Regions from separate parts of the Paenibacillus pseudetheri genome, predicted to be linked through region 1. Evidence: predicted binding sites of a transcription regulator. Region 1 holds the regulator's gene; each other region holds the start of a gene.
What was found. The regulator Rex, encoded in region 1, represses fermentation and respiration genes when NADH is low (regulators of the CRP and FNR family bind a similar motif). The targets are predictions, from matches to a motif close to TTGTGAAATATTTCACAA.

Region 2: the regulator Rex is predicted to act here: its motif matches at 2,050-2,067, upstream of nirB (nitrite reductase large subunit NirB).
Region 3: the regulator Rex is predicted to act here: its motif matches at 2,730-2,747, upstream of L1028_RS02260 (formate/nitrite transporter family protein).
Region 4: the regulator Rex is predicted to act here: its motif matches at 1,824-1,841, upstream of pflB (formate C-acetyltransferase).

Annotation. Positions count from the first base shown of each region.
Region 1 is NZ_CAKMAB010000004.1:103,081-107,303, reverse strand. It holds gene L1028_RS04935 (cell wall elongation regulator TseB-like domain-containing protein) at 1-424, opposite strand, end outside; gene L1028_RS04930 (amidohydrolase) at 594-1,895, opposite strand; gene L1028_RS04925 (redox-sensing transcriptional repressor Rex) at 1,882-2,535, opposite strand; gene dinG (ATP-dependent DNA helicase DinG) at 2,667-4,223, opposite strand, start outside.
Region 2 is NZ_CAKMAB010000005.1:157,068-161,290, reverse strand. It holds gene ric (iron-sulfur cluster repair di-iron protein) at 79-828, shown strand; gene L1028_RS06485 (hypothetical protein) at 1,245-1,955, shown strand; gene nirB (nitrite reductase large subunit NirB) at 2,185-4,223, shown strand, end outside.
Region 3 is NZ_CAKMAB010000002.1:175,384-179,606, forward strand. It holds gene L1028_RS02250 (GNAT family N-acetyltransferase) at 1-73, opposite strand, end outside; gene L1028_RS02255 (MFS transporter) at 144-1,364, opposite strand; gene L1028_RS02260 (formate/nitrite transporter family protein) at 1,798-2,625, opposite strand; gene L1028_RS02265 (FAD-dependent oxidoreductase) at 2,902-4,223, opposite strand, start outside.
Region 4 is NZ_CAKMAB010000005.1:145,550-149,772, reverse strand. It holds gene adhE (bifunctional acetaldehyde-CoA/alcohol dehydrogenase) at 1-1,678, shown strand, start outside; gene pflB (formate C-acetyltransferase) at 1,931-4,192, shown strand.

The sequences.
Region 1 (4,223 bases):
GCTGCCAAGCATACTCCCCGTTATACACTCCTGGCAACAACCGCTCAATGCTGATGTCCGGAAGATCGGCTTTTATAAGGCTACGCATTTTCGCTTCAGAGGTCCCTTTACTTAGTTCTTCAGCATATACTGCGTCGGTTCCTTCAACAAACTTCCCGTCTACAGTAAAACGCACCCAAACCATCAACTCGGTCCCGGCTTCATTCTTCCCTGTTAAGACCCAGTACACCGCATTTTCATCCCACACGGATTTCTGCGCTTTGGTTACCTCTGTCAGACCAGCACTGGTTTTGGCGACATCCTTAGCGATATCTCGCTCGTTCCATTGATCTTTCATAATATAAGCATAGAACTGGATAAGTCCGAACAGAAGGAGCAGAATCAGAACTGACCCCAGGAGGATCCATTTTTTCCTTTTCTTCAAGGTGCAGCTCCCTTTCTAGTAATATATCTTTTTTGATTATATAACACACCTGTGTGTTTATCCAAAGTTTCATATCCAATTCAATGATCTAATGATCAGAAACACAAAAGGCTGTAACTTTGCAATCGCAGAAAGTCACAGCCTTTCAGTTATTCGTTTTGATCTTAGACTACCGTTTAAGCAGTCCATCAAAGGATTCTTGCGCCTTACGACGGATTGCTTCCTCATCTAACGTTACACATTGTCCATGTTTTACAACCTGTTTACCGTTCACCCATACATGCTCAACATCCTTGGCACTGGCAGAGTATACAGCATGAGACAACAGATCTGTGTGTGGTAGCAAATGCGGCTGGTCTATATCAATCGCGATAAAGTCCGCTTTCATGCCTGCAGCGAGTCTACCCACATCATTTAAAAAGATAGACTTTGCTCCATACTCCGTAGCTATACGCAGCGCTTCCGGAGCTGGAACAGCCGTCGGATCACCACTTACACCTTTATGGATGAGGGCTGCAAGACGCATCTCTTCAAACATATCCAGATTATTATTGCTTGCCGCACCATCTGTACCCAATGACACCTTCACACCAGCCTTTAGAAGATCCGTAACCCGAGCCACTCCACTAGCCAGTTTCAGATTACTTCCTGGGTTATGAGACACACCTACATCATGACGAGCCAGAATCTCGATCTCTTCATCATTCAAATGAACGCCATGAGCAACAATAGACGGACGTGTGAACATTCCAAGCTTCTCTAAATGCGCTACAGGCCGCAGTCCGTAATCCACCACATTCTGCTCCACTTCGCGTTTCGTCTCGGACATATGGGTATGCATTGGTAAATCCAAATCATGTGCCGCCTGTACAAACTTAACGAAGAAGTCCGGTGGGCAAGTATATGGGGCATGAGGCGAGATCATCGTCGTAATTCTGCCGTCAGCCTTACCATGCCAGTTGCGCGCAAAAGAAATCGCTTCCGCAAGCTTGTGATTCTGTACTTCCTCTGGACATAAGCCAATTACGCCTCTCATCAGTACGGAACGAATACCTGATAATTCGACTACCTCAGCTACTCGATCCATATGATCATACATATCCAGGAAGGTTGTAGTGCCACCTTTCAGCATTTCTAGTACTGATAAGGAGGTTCCCCAGTATACATCTTCTCCGGTGAATTTCTCTTCCATCGGCCACATCTTCTCTTGAAGCCACACCTGAAGTGCTAAATCATCTCCATAACCACGAAGCAATGACATTGCAGCATGGCCATGTGTATTTACCAGACCTGGCATAAACAGCAGACGACTGCCATCAACAATTTGCACACCATCTTCCATTAAAGGCTCTTCTTTTCCTATGTAAGTGATCAAATCATCTTCAATAGTCATATATCCACTCAGAACCGGCTCATCCGTTCCCGGAATAAGAAATCGCCCGCCCTTAATAATCGTTTTACTGCTCTTCATTTCCGCTTTCTTCCTTTCCGTCTTTCAAATAATAAGCAAGGCTTTGCAAATCCGTTGTAAAATCGGCAGCATGAACCCGGATATTCGGTGGTGTTTTTAGAATCATTGGTGCAAAATTCAAAATCGCCTCAATGCCAGACTCAATGAGAATATCAGCTACATTCTGCGCTTCTGAATCAGGCACTGTAATAATCCCAATTCGAATCCCTTGTTCACGAACCGTCTGACCAAGCTCCTCCATCGGTTGAACGGTAAGAGAGTTGATTTTCCGTCCTACCTTAGGTGCATAGGAGTCAAATATAGCGGTAATCTTCATAGTATCTTTCAAATAAGCATTGTAATTAGATAATGCATGTCCAAGGTTACCAGCACCTACTAGAGCCACATTCAATTGTTGATCCAGCTTCAGAATATGGCGGATTTTTTCAATAAGATAAGTTACGTCATACCCGATACCTTTTCGGCCAAAGTCTCCAAAATAAGCTAAATCTTTACGGATTTGAGCGGGATTTAAATCAAGTTTTTGTCCTAGTTCTTGTGAGGAAACGGTTAATATTTCACGTTTCTGGAGATCATTCAAGAAACGCAAGTACACAGGAAGTCTGCGAACAACGGCTTCTGATATTTTATCCGATTTCATAATTTACCTCCTAATTTAAGTAATATTCTGTTCAAATCCTATCAAAATTTCTGCACCTCGTCTCAATGAAGAGCGGTATTCTTATACCGCCCTTCATTGTAGAGTGATTAATAAGATCGATGACGTTCTTTTCAAGAAACGCCTCCGTCTTCCAACCACTCCGCTATACGAGGAACCATTTGATCCGTAAGCATATGCTCCATTTTCGGGCCAGGCAACGAATAGAGGAAATACTTCCCATAGTGAGATTCAATCACCCTTGTGTCATACACAATAACAATACCCCGATCTTGCGCTGTCCGTACCAGCCTTCCAAATCCTTGCTTAAAGCGAATAACCGCCTGAGGAACAGACAACTTCATGAACGGATTCTTTTTCTGGGCTTGTAATAACTCAGACTTTGCTTCCGCTAGGGGGTGGTTTGGCGGTTGAAATGGAAGCCTCACGATCGCCAAGCATGTTAATGCTTCACCTGGAATATCTACACCCTCCCAAAAGCTGCTTGTTCCTAACAGTACAGAGGCTGCACTATCCTGAAAACGGCGGATCAGCTTGCTACGGCTGCCCCCCTCCACGCCTTGACCTAGCACCGCGATCTCTTGTGAAGCCAGAGCCTCTTTCAGAGGATCGTAAACCTGACGTAGCATCTTGTAAGAAGTAAACAGGACAAGCATCCGCCCACGTGTTGTAATCGCTGCTTCTGCAAGTGACTGTACGAGTGTATCGACAAATCGGGCATCGCCCACACTACCCTTCACACTAGGGAAATCCCGGGGAATAACTAACAGCGCCTGCTCCCGATACTTAAAGGGAGAAGGCAGGAGTGATGTCATCAGACGCCCCTCTTCCGCAGCTTCATTAAGTCCGAGATTATCAATCATAAACTGGAAAGATTTGTCGACAGAGAGTGTCGCCGAAGTTAGCACGATACTTTTCTTCTTGTCGAAAAACAGCTCCTTAAGCTGAGTACTAACATCAACAGGAACGGCATACAGCTGTAGCGATTTACTACGATAATTCCCATTCGCCTCCAGCCAATATACTACATTCTCATCGTTTAATCCCATAAAAAACCGCACTTGCTCACGTATAGAAGCTAAATCCTTAAATAAGCCGCTAATATCGGTAACTAGACTATCTGAGGAAGATTGACCTTCTTGATCTCGCATCTCATTAAGCATTTTATCACCTTTACGGATAATTTCGCTTAATGTCAGATTCATAGTATTCTCTAGAGCAACCAATTCATCCCAATCTTTCGGTTTACGGGTAGGAAGTAGCCGCATGACTAACTGTCCAGCTTCTCCCGCCGCTGCATCGCTACGTTCCGGCAAGAGGCTGAATAGTTTATCACTAAGCAGATCCCAGGTTTCTTTTACGGTAAGCAGGTCCGGATAGATTCTATCGATCACTCCGCTCCATTCAGAAGCTTCCTCACTGCCTGATGACTGAAGCATTTGACGCAGCGTAGGAAGTTGGCCATTTCGACTATCCTTATAAAGACGCGATAGTGTATGCGCCACCGTGAAATGCTTCATATGCATGCCTAAATGCTTGCCAGCCACGTCCTCCAGATGGTGGGCCTCATCTATTACAAGATGTTCATAAGCCGGAAGTAGCTGGTGCCCAGCCTTAACATCTGCGAAAAGCTTAGAGTGGTTCGTAATGACCACGTCTGCAATACCAGC
Region 2 (4,223 bases), on a different contig from region 1:
AAGTTCCTTTCAGGGTTAAGGTGAACAGGTGGATAAGATTTATCAGAACCTAATCCCATAACTCAAGGAGGAGCTATAATGGAAACTAAACAACTTAATGATAGTATTTCGGATTCGAAGCAAGCACAATCGGTACAGGCTGGGTTTACCCCAGATGCACTGGTGCGGGATATTGTATTGCAGTTCCCAAAAGCAGCAGATTATTTCAAAGCAAAACGGATTGATTTCTGTTGCGGTGGAGCTAAACCTCTTGCTGAAGCAGCTGCTGAGCGTGGTCTGAATCACGAGATAATCATCGGTGATCTAAACAAGCTGTTCGAAGAGTATCCAGTACCCCAAGAGGAAATCGCTTGGAATACTGTACCTTCAGAAGAGTTAATTAACCATATTATTAACAAACATCACCGTTATCTTCGTGAAGAGCTACCCCTCATTAGCCAAAATGTAACTAAGGTGTATCGGGTGCATGGCGGGGATTCTCCCCATTTGGTGGAGTTATATAACTTGTTCAACACACTTAAGGAAGATTTGCTTGAGCATACGGCAAAAGAAGAAGAAGATGAATTTCCTAAGCTGCTGACATACGCTGCTAATCCTAGTGAAGAAGGCCTGACATCGCTCCGCGAGTCATTGTCTGAGCTGGAGAGTGAGCATGATGGTGCGGGCGATATTTTGAGAAAAATGCGTAGTATTACAGATGATTTCACTCCACCGGCGCATGCTTGCACGACCTATCGATTGACATATGCCCGGCTGGAAGAGCTGGAGAGTATGACTTTTGAACACGTGCATTTGGAGAATAATATATTGTTCCCTAGATTTCAGTGAAGATGAAAAGTGTTCTAAAGAGTCCCTTAGGGGGCTTTTTTTATAGGGAATTATAGAATGTTAAGAAATGTGGATAACTCCGTTGAAAAGGTAAAAGAAATGATCGTGAAAAATATGGGTAAGATCGATTGATGGATTGATGGATGGATTGATGGATGGCCGGTCGGTGGAAGGATGCTTAAACGCGTACTACGAGATGACGCCGAATGAGCAAAAGGGGGATAGAGGTTAGCTTTCAAAGATTCTTGCATAATTTTTAATATCATTGGGGAGATAATTAAAGATACTTAGAAGTTAACTTGTTATTACTTATTTGAGAACATGGCTTGTTTAAGTTATCCTTAAAAAGACAGTATACATAACTTTACAAGCCTGAGACGCTATGTGGTCATTAGGCGGGACAAGGCGGTGCCAGGATGCCCATACGATCTTTGTGGAAATTGATGCTAGGAATAGTCATCGTATTCATAATAGGTGGATGCTCTACTAACAATGACGGCGATAGTAATGCTAATAATGGTGTGGCAGGATCAGAGGGACCGACAATATCTATAAGGGTTGGAGATAATGAACTGCTTACTAAACCATCGGATAGGTTACTTAGTGGGAGTTATAGAAATGGAATATCGATCATGGAGCTACTGAAAGGTAGTAATATTGCCACATTTGCTGAGGATAACTCAAGCATTCTTTCGGTAAAGGATTTTTCGCTAGAGGCGGGGATGGTTTGGGAGCTTCAGATGGGCGGTCAAATCATTGGGAATAAGGATTGGAATAATACTGTAGGATATGATTCACAGCTAGTCTTCACTGCGAAGTCGAAGGACCATAAAGCACCACTTCAAACTGTAATGCTGACCTTGAACGGTGGAAGTGTAGAAGTAGACTTGCATCAAACGTATATTATGTTATTTAAAGAGGATTTAACTGTAAGAGATTTGCTCAAAAGCTGTAGTAAGGTACATTTGGCCGATGACAATAAAAAGGTGCTTTCCGTCAACGATTATACCCCTCTTAGTAATGAAGAATGGAAGTTGAAGGTGAACGGAAAACAACTACTCGATGATGGAATGGATATGAAGCTCAGGGCTCAAGATGAATTGGAGATTTTATTGACTTTACGCTAAAAAATCGTACATTAAGCCAGATCAACGGTTGTTCAGAATCGATGATCTGGCTTTTTATGTGGAAAAGATATCTAACAATCATCAACGCATTAAACTGTGAAAATATTCACAATTAATGTGACTGCAATCACAATGTCTACTTGAATTCGAACCGTATAATTCCAATATGAAGAAGAGTAATTGACGCGAAATTAATCAAGAACCCTTAAGCTTGAGGAGGCACCTAACCATGGCAGAGAAGAGAGAAAAATTAGTATTAGTCGGCAACGGTATGGCAGGCATAGGTACGATAGAGCAGATTTTGAAGCTGGGTGGAGCTTATGACATCACGGTTTTTGGAAGTGAACCTCATCCCAATTACAATCGGATCATGTTGTCCTATGTTCTTGAAGGTAGCAAGACCCTTAATGATATTATTCTAAATGACTGGAATTGGTATGAAGACAATAATATAACTTTACACACAGGAACAACCGTGACACGAATTGATGAAGGTTCGAAGCAAGTTGTTACGGATAACGGGATGATAGTGCCCTATGACAAAGTGATTATTGCGACAGGCTCGAATTCGTTCATTTTACCTGTACCTGGCTGTGATAAAGAGGGCGTGGTTGGGTTCCGAGATATTGCAGATTGTGATGCAATGCTGGCTGCAGCTAAACAATACAACAAAGCGGCAGTAATCGGCGGGGGTTTACTTGGACTGGAAGCAGCAAAAGGTCTTGTGAACCTGGGCATGGACGTTACTGTAGTTCATTTGATGGAAGACCTGATGGAGCGTCAGCTGGATCGGAATGCCTCCTCGATGCTGCAAGCTGAGCTTGAGCGTCAAGGTGTGAAATTTGCTATGGGTAAACAAACGGTAGAATTAACCGGGGAACAGAGAGTTAGTGGATTACGTTTTAGTGATGACAGTACGCTTGAGGCAGATTTTGTGGTAATGGCTGTTGGAATCAAACCGAACGTGACGTTGGCAAAAGAAAGCGGGATCACCGTAAATCGTGGGATCGTGGTAGATGATTATTTGCAAACCTCGATGCAAAATGTATATTCCATCGGCGAGTGTGCCGAGCATCGCGGTGTGTGTTACGGACTGGTGGCTCCACTATTTGAACAAGGGATGGTTCTAGCTAAATATTTATGTGGTAGTGAGACCAAGCCTTATGAAGGTTCGATTGTTTCCACGAAGCTCAAAATTTCTGGTGTGGATGTATTTTCTGCAGGTGAGTTTTTGGATTCTCCTGAACACACTGTGATCTCAAGCAAAGATGAATGGAAGAGAACTTATAAAAAAATTCTGCTCAAAAATAATGTGATTGTCGGCGCGGTCCTGTTTGGTGATGTGACCGAATCCGCAAATCTGCAAAAGTTAGTTAAACAAGGATCGGTGATGACCGATGAGATTTATACGGAGGTTATGGGTACGGGCTGCTGCGGAAGCGGAGCTAAGAAGGGCACATCCGTAGAAGCAATGGCGGACGAAGAAATTGTCTGCGGTTGTAATGGTGTAACTAAAAAAGCGATCGTAGATGCTGTTACTGAACATGGTTTTTCTACTGTGGATGAGATCAAAGCATGCACTGGAGCTACTCGCTCTTGCGGTGGTTGTAAACCCGTAGTAGAACAAATCCTGCAATTTGTCTTAGGTGACAGTTTCCAGCAAGCTGCCAAGCAAGGTATTTGTGGCTGTACAACGCTTAGCCGTGATGAAATTGTGGCTGAAATCACAGCTAAAGGTCTTAAAACTACAAAAGAAGTTATGAATGTACTCGAATGGAAACAAGAGGAAGGCTGCTCCAAGTGTCGTCCGGCAATTAACTACTATCTAGGGATGATGAACCCTGATACCCATCAAGATGAGAAAGAATCTCGATTTGTAAATGAAAGAATGGGTGCCAATATTCAAAAAGATGGAACCTATACCGTTATTCCACGCATGTACGGCGGGGTAACAACGCCGGAGGATTTGAAGAAAATCGCTGATGTCTCCCTTAAATATGATGTAAAAGTTGTGAAGGTGACTGGTGGGCAACGCCTGGATCTGATTGGTGTGAAAAAAGAGGATCTGCCGAAAGTATGGGAAGAGCTCGATATGCCATCAGGTTATGGTTATGCCAAATCCCTGCGTACGGTTAAGACTTGTGTGGGCTCGCAATTCTGCCGTTTCGGTACACAGGATTCGCTGGGAATGGGCGCGCTCATAGAACGTAAGTATGAACGTCTTGATTTTCCTGCCAAGTTTAAAATAGCTGTCAACGGCTGCCCACG
Region 3 (4,223 bases), on a different contig from region 1:
GATGAATCAGTTCCCGCACGTCTTTAATCTCTGAGAACCTTATTATAAACCTATCCCTGTTGCAAAGTTTCATAAAGATGTACACCCCTTGCCTTGCACCTCTATAGAATTCACAGTAGATCATTTGAATCCACTATGCTCAACTATCCTAATGACTGCTCCAATGAATTTCCTCGGCGGTTGATATACGCATGAACGATAAAGAATCCTACGGATAACAGTGCCATCGCACATGCCAACCATGCGGTAGGCGCTAAGCCTCCACTATCGTATAACCTGCCCATTAAGTATGGTCCAATCACCCTACCGACTGCCCCCATGCCTCCACTTAGCCCTAAATAGAAAGGAGCACTGCGACCTGCATGATCTGAAATAAAGGAAGGCATGGCCGGAGATATCAGCATTTCCCCAAGCGTAGCGAGTACCATCCCAAGCACTAGACCTGAATAAGTCGGCATCCATAAAAGAACAGCATACCCACCCAAATAAAATAGAGCACTTACAGTCATTTGCGCCGTTGAGGTAGATGCGAACCAGCGTTTAATTACTGTTACGAGCGGCTGAGCTGCAAAGATGAGAATTCCGTTAAGCGTCCAGAGAAACCCATAAGTCTTCTTAGGCCAGCCCTCAGAAATAATGAATGGAGATACCCCTGTATTCCAGATAGAGTTCCCTAATAGTAGGAACATCGAGGCAATACCCATATAAAGATAAATTCGTGTATGCCCCATTAGCTTCCAGGTGGATTGTTTGTCAGGACCAGCCTTCTGGTGTTCTGCGACCTCCTGTGAAGAATCTTCTCCGACTTTCTTGAGGTATACAAAAAAGAATACGGCAAATACCGCTGAAGTTACGCCGTTCATCACAAAGCTGAGCATATAAGAAATATCGGCCAAAAAACCACTTAACGCCGTACCTAGTGCTACACCAATATTATTGGCGACATAAATAACATTAAACAGCTCTCCGCGCTGCTTCGTAAAACGAAAGCCGATAAATGCCTGAATCGCAGGTAATGACAGTGAATTAAAGAGCCCTACCAGTCCCATCGCGACCATAAATAGCGTCCAGTTGTTACTTGCTGCCGGCAAAGTGAACAGTGCAAGTGCATTCATGCCCAGCGCTCCAACAATCAGCCGGTTAACGCCTACCTTATGATAGAGTGAGCCCCCGAGTAGTTGACCCACAATCCCTCCAACCGATTGAATCAGAATCACTAACCCAGCATCCGACATGCTACGTCCAAGCTCATCAAAAACGTACATTGTAACCAGTGGCCACATCAGTGCACTACCCGTTGCATTAATAAGGCTAGCAATTAAAAATATCTTAACTTCTTTAGGATAATTCTGTAAAAACTTCATAAGTAGTGTACATCCCCTGTAATATATGTGTCATTATTCCATCCAGTATTATCCCAAAACAGGGTTAAGGGCAAGCAGACGCATTGACGTGCTATTGTGATAAAGTCTCAGTATACTTTACCTCTTATTTAGGACTAACTTCTACCGTAGCTGAGAAAAAAGTGGCACCGTTCACGTCCGCAGTCCTCCCTATTTCTACTATCTATTTATATTTTATAGTTGCCGCTATCGTACGTAAAGTAGACTAAACAATAATGAAGTGTTTCGTTATTACAAAGTCGGGGTAATAGAGCCTAGAAACACTCCCCCTTTTAAAATTCGCTGTGCATCCGAATTCGTTCCCCCGAGCTCGGATACATCACGGCGGATTTTATTTGTCTACACAGCAAAAAGCACCCCTCGACTATTCTAAGGAGTGCTCTATAAGATAGGTTTAGGCGTGTTTTTTCACACCGCTGCCGGACATGCTGTCCACGGATTGAATAGATGCCGGCTCTTTGCGCAGGTAAGCCATCCAATAAGCTGCCGCAACAAAGATCGCACCGCCCGTCAAATTGCCTAGCCATACCGGAACAAAATTGTTGAAGTACTCTCCCCATGAAAAATAGCCTTCAAAAATAGCTGCCGGAATTAAGAACATGTTGGCTACAACGTGCTGGAAGCCGATAGCTACAAAAGCCATCGTTGGGAACCAGATGCCGAGGATTTTACCACTGAAATTATCTGCTCCATAGGAGAGCCATACCGCCAAAGCTACAAGCCAGTTACAACCGATACCGGAAACAAATGCCGGCAAGAAGTCTGCCTCAAGCTTATGTCCTGCCATCTCCACCAATTTTTCCAAATATACACCGTCAGAGGTTAAACCAACCACGTGACCGAAAAAGTAAGCTACAAACAAAGCTCCCGCTAGATTGCTCAGGGTAATCAATACGAGATTCTTAACAACTTCCCAGAAGGATATCTTCTTCGCCATAAAAGCGAGTGGCACAGCCATCATATTGCCTGTCAGTAGTTCTCCCCCTGCAAGCAGTACTAGAATCAACCCAACAGGGAAGACAGCTGCCCCAATAAAGTTAGCGATGGATCCCCATTCATGTGGTGCGCCAGCTATGACGCGAATATCCAGTAAAAATCCGAGCGCGATAAACGCTCCTCCCAGAAAGCCCAGAATTAATACGGTGCTTAAAGGATTGTGCGCTTTTTTCATGCCGTTCTCAACCGTGACTGCGGCTATCTGCTGCGGTTTACTATAAGCCATGATTCCTATCCCCTTCATCTATTTACTTAAAATTTGTTCCTTTACGACCATTGTAGCGTGTCATAAAATACATTAACGTGATAATTATCACTATATGAAAAACTAAGTGAAAATTTTCACTGACATGTCAAATTTAACGAGGCTCATCCATAATTACAATTTTAAGAATAGGCTCCATATTATTTTAAAGGTAAATGGTACCAGCCTCAATCACAAAAAACCGGAGCCATGTATGGCTCCGGTTTACCAAAACTTTATTGTTCATATGCAATTAAATTATACGGTTACTGCCTCTTTGCTTGGTACTGATGTCGGTAGCGCTTCAAGGCCTACTGTATTCAGGAAGTTCCAAGGCTTGTTGTAATGAGGTTGGAAGAAGAAATCGATAAAGGCAAGCTGATCGATTGTCATTTTATTTTGAATACATACTGATACTGTGTTGATCGATTGCGTCAAATCCGTCTTGGACAGGATTTGCGCTCCAAGAATGCGGCGTGTCGCGCGATCAAATACCACTTTTAATTGCACCTGCTCGAAGGTTGGCATAAATTCTGGACGGTAGTTGTCAATAATCATGGTAGTTTCTACGTCCATTCCTTCAGCCTTAGCCCCTTCTTCAGTAAGACCGGTAGCAGCGATATTATCTTCATAAATCTTAATGCCCGAAGTCCCTTGAGTACCCATATAAGGAATTGTCTCTGTCACTAAGTTACGTGCGACCAAAGTGCCCATCCGTACTGCATTGGTTGCCAGTGGAATATAAGCGTGCTTACCTGTAGGGTTGTAATGAATCGCGCAGCTGTCACCAGCAGCATACACATCCGGGCAACTAGTCTGCATATAATCATTGACTAGAATTGCGCCATTTGGCAGCATATCCACTTGACCTTTTAACAGCTCAGTATTCGGACGGAAGCCGATGCAGAGAATTACAAGATCCGCCTCATGCTCCCCTTCGCTTGTGATAACCTTGGTAACTTTGCCACCTTCACCAGCAAAAGAACTTACCTTCTCATTCAGCGCTAATTTAATACCATGATCCTTAAAGGATTGTTCGATCGGCGCAGTAAACTCTGGGTCCAAATATTTATTCAAAATACGATCTTCACCATCAATCAGCGTAACTTGCTTTCCGTTCATTTGGAAGGCTTCCACCAACTCAACGCCGATATATCCAGCGCCTACGACTGTGATTTTATTCGCTTGTTTAGCTTTTTCTATAATGGTATTGGAATGATCATAGTTCTTGCAAAGCAAGACGCCTTCCAGCTCAATCCCTTCGAGCTTCGGCACAATCGGCCATGATCCCGTAGTCATAATCAGCTTATCGTAGGTATCGTCAAACTCCTGTCCGGTTGCCAAATTGCGAACACGCAATGTTTTGGACTTCGTATCCACAACGGTCACTTCATGACGCATGTTGGTCTTTACACCAAGCTCAGCAAGCTTCTCAGGGGAAGAATAGAACAGCCCGTGTGGGTCCTTGACCACTCCACCTACATATAAAGCAATGCCACAGGATAAGAAAGAAATATTATCATTACGCTCATACACCGTAATCTCGGCTTCCGGGTGAAGCTTAGCAGTATTTACAATTG
Region 4 (4,223 bases), on a different contig from region 1:
AAAAATTGCTGAAATGTGTGGTATTCAAGTCCCTGCCGGCACAAAGATTCTGGTAGCAGAACTTGAAGGTGTAGGCACTAAATATCCATTGTCCGCTGAAAAATTAAGCCCGGTTCTTGCTTGCTACAAAGTTAAGAATGCAGATCAAGGTATCGAACGCGCAGCTCAAATTGTTGAATTTGGTGGTATGGGACATAGCTCGGCTATCCACTCCAACAACGAAGAAGTAATCATGAAGTTCTCTAACCGTCTGCAAACAGGACGTATTCTCGTTAACTCGCCTTCCACACATGGTGCGATCGGCGATATCTATAACACTAATATCCCTTCGTTGACTCTGGGCTGCGGATCTTATGGTCGTAACTCCGTGTCGCAAAACGTTACAGCAATCAATTTGATCAACGTGAAAAGGGTGAATCGTCGTACCGTGAATATGCAATGGTTTAAAGTACCTGACAAGATCTATTTCGAAAAAGGCGCTACTCAGTACCTGACCAAAATGCCTGATATCACACGTGTTGCAATTATCACTGACCCAATGATGGTTAAGCTCGGATATGTTGAGAGAGTTGAACATTACCTGCGTCAACGTCAAACTCCTGTCGCTATCGAAGTGTTCTCGGAAGTTGAACCAGATCCATCGACAACTACAGTTGAAAAAGGTACTGCAATGATGAACAGATTCCAACCGGACTGCATCATCGCACTTGGCGGCGGTTCCCCAATGGATGCTGCAAAAGGAATGTGGTTATTCTATGAACATCCAGACGCAGACTTTAATGGTCTGAAACAAAAATTCATGGATATCCGTAAACGGGTATACAAATTCCCAAAACTTGGTAACAAAGCTAAGTTTGTAGCGATTCCAACTACTTCGGGTACAGGTTCGGAAGTAACATCTTTCGCAGTTATTACCGATAAAACTACTGAACAGCACACTAAATATCCTTTGGCTGACTACGAGTTAACTCCAGATGTAGCTATCATTGATCCAGAGTTCGTATACAGCTTGCCAAAAACTGCAGTTGCTGATACAGGTATGGACGTATTGACACATGCTATCGAAGCTTATGTATCTGTTATGGCGAGTGACTATACTGATGGTCTAGCTATTAAAGCCATCCAACTGGTATTCCAATACCTTGAAAAATCGGCGCTGGAAGGCGACAGAGTAGCACGTGAAAAAATGCATAACGCATCAACACTTGCAGGTATGGCCTTTGCCAATGCATTCTTGGGTATTAACCACAGTTTGGCGCATAAATGGGGCGGTCAGTACCACACTGCTCATGGTCGTACTAACGCGATTCTTATGCCACACGTTATCCGCTACAATGCTAAAAAACCTACGAAGTTCGCTTCGTTCCCTAAATATTCACACTTCGTAGCTGATGAACGTTATGCTGAAATTGCCCGTATTCTGGGATTGCCAGCTCGCACAACTGAAGAAGGTGTAACTAGCCTGATCAATGCTATTCGCGATATGAATAAAAAATTGGGCATCGAAGAATCGTTCCAACAACTGGGCTTTGATCCTAAGGACTTCGAATCCCGTGTAGATTACTTGGCTGACCGTGCGTTTGAAGATCAATGTACAACTGCCAATCCTAAGCTGCCACTGGTATCTGAACTTGCTGATGTATACCGTAATGCTTTCTACGGTAGATTTGATAATTAATAAATGGTTAAATAGAGAATAGGATAGTTGTGGATTTAGATAAAGGTGACAAATATCACTCGAAAGGTGATATTTGTCACAGTGTTTTTATAGAAAATAAACTAGAATGTTTATATAAACAACGGTCCCACATATGAAATGTTGATTGTGAAATTTGGAACAACCACATCTTTTGGGGCTCACGAGACACGGGATCAACCTTCAAGCCCGCGATCTCTACAAATATAATAAATATAGATGGAGGGATTTAGCATGTCGGTGATTGAAAGAGAAGTAAATGAAGTGAAATCCGGTTGGAGAAGTTTTGCAAAAGGTAAATGGTCCAAGAAAGTTGACGTTAATAACTTTATCGCAAGTAACATTAAGCCTTATGAAGGTAACGAAGAGTTCCTCGTAGGTCCTACTAGTAACACAACTGAACTGTGGAAGATTATTTCCCAACTGAGCAAGGAAGAAAGAGAAAGAGGCGGCGTATGGGATGTTTCCCTAGATACTGTCTCCACGATCACTTCACATGCTCCAGGCTACATTGACAAGGACAAGGAACAAATTGTAGGCGTGCAGACTGACGCTCCTTTCAGACGTTCCATCCAGCCATTCGGCGGGATCAAGATGATGGTCGATGCTACGAAGGCTTATGGCTTCGAGCTTCCACAAAACATCGTTGACATGTTCACGAACATTCGCAAAACGCATAACCAAGGCGTATTTGATGCATATACACCAGACATGAGAGCAGTTCGTAAATCCGGCGTTATCACAGGTCTTCCTGATGCTTACGGCCGCGGACGTATTATCGGCGACTACCGCCGCATTGCTCTGTATGGTATTGATTTCTTGATTAAAGACAAAAAACAACAACTAGCTGAGCTTGAAGTTGATTCCATGACTGAAGAAGTAATTCGTTTGCGTGAAGAGCTGTCCGAGCAAATTCGTGCACTGGGCGAATTGAAAGAAATGGCAGCTGCTCACGGTATGGATATTTCCAAACCAGCGATGAACTTCAAGGAAGCTACTCAATGGGTATACTTTGGATATCTGGCAGCAGTTAAAGAACAAAATGGTGCGGCGATGTCCCTGGGACGTGTTTCTTCCTTTCTAGACATCTATGCAGAACGCGATATTGAAGAAGGTACTTTGACTGAAGAACAAGTACAAGAAATTGTCGATCATTTCGTAATGAAACTGCGTATCGTGAAATTCTTACGTACACCTGACTATAATGACCTGTTCTCCGGCGACCCTACTTGGGTAACTGAATCCATCGGTGGTATGGCTGAAAATGGAACCACTCGTGTTACCAAGAACAGCTTCCGTTTCCTGAACACCCTGTACAACTTGGGTCCAGCTCCGGAACCAAACTTAACTGTTCTTTGGTCCGAAAGATTGCCTGAAGGCTTCAAAAAATATTGTGCTAAGGTTTCTATCGAAACTAGTGCAATTCAGTATGAAAATGACGATCTAATGCGTCCATACTGGGGTGAAGATTATGCTATTGCTTGCTGCGTATCTCCAATGCGTATCGGTAAACAAATGCAGTTCTTCGGCGCTCGTGCCAACCTGGCAAAAGCTTTGCTGTATGCTATTAATGGTGGTAAAGACGAAAAATCCGGAGCGCAAGTTGGACCGGAATTCCCAGCGATCACTTCTGAATATCTAGATTATGACGAAGTAATGAAACGCTTCAAACCGATGATGGAGTGGTTGGCTAAGACTTATGTCAACACTTTGAACATCATTCACTATATGCATGACAAATATTCTTACGAACGTATCGAAATGGCACTGCATGATCGCGACATTCTGCGTACAATGGCTTGCGGTATCGCTGGTCTGTCCGTTGCAGCTGACTCCCTGAGTGCTATTAAATACGCGAAGGTTAAACCAATTCGTAACGAACAAGGTATTGCTATTGACTTCGAAACCGAAGGCGAGTTCCCTTGCTACGGTAACAATGACGATGCTGTAGACAGCATCGCAGTAGAATTGGTTGAAACCTTCATGACAATGATCCGTAAAAACAAAACATATCGTGATGCTGTACCGACTCAATCGGTATTGACCATTACTTCGAATGTAGTGTACGGTAAGAAGACAGGTACAACACCTGACGGACGTAAAAAAGGCGAACCATTCGCACCAGGTGCTAACCCAATGCACGGACGCGACAAGAAAGGTGCTCTGGCTTCACTGAACTCTGTAGCCAAACTGCCTTACTCCGATGCACAGGATGGTATCTCCAATACGTTCTCTATCGTACCTAAGGCACTAGGTAAAGACGATGAATCCTGTAAGTCTAACCTGGTACACATGATGGACGGATACTTCCATAATAACGCTCAGCATTTGAACGTTAACGTATTTAACCGTGAACAGCTGATGGACGCTATGGATCACCCAGAGAACTATCCACAATTGACTATCCGCGTATCCGGTTATGCAGTTAACTTCATCAAGTTGACTCGCGAACAACAAATGGACGTAATTAACCGTACTTTCCACGGTTCAATGTAAATTGTTTATATTTATAAAGATCTTTCATTGA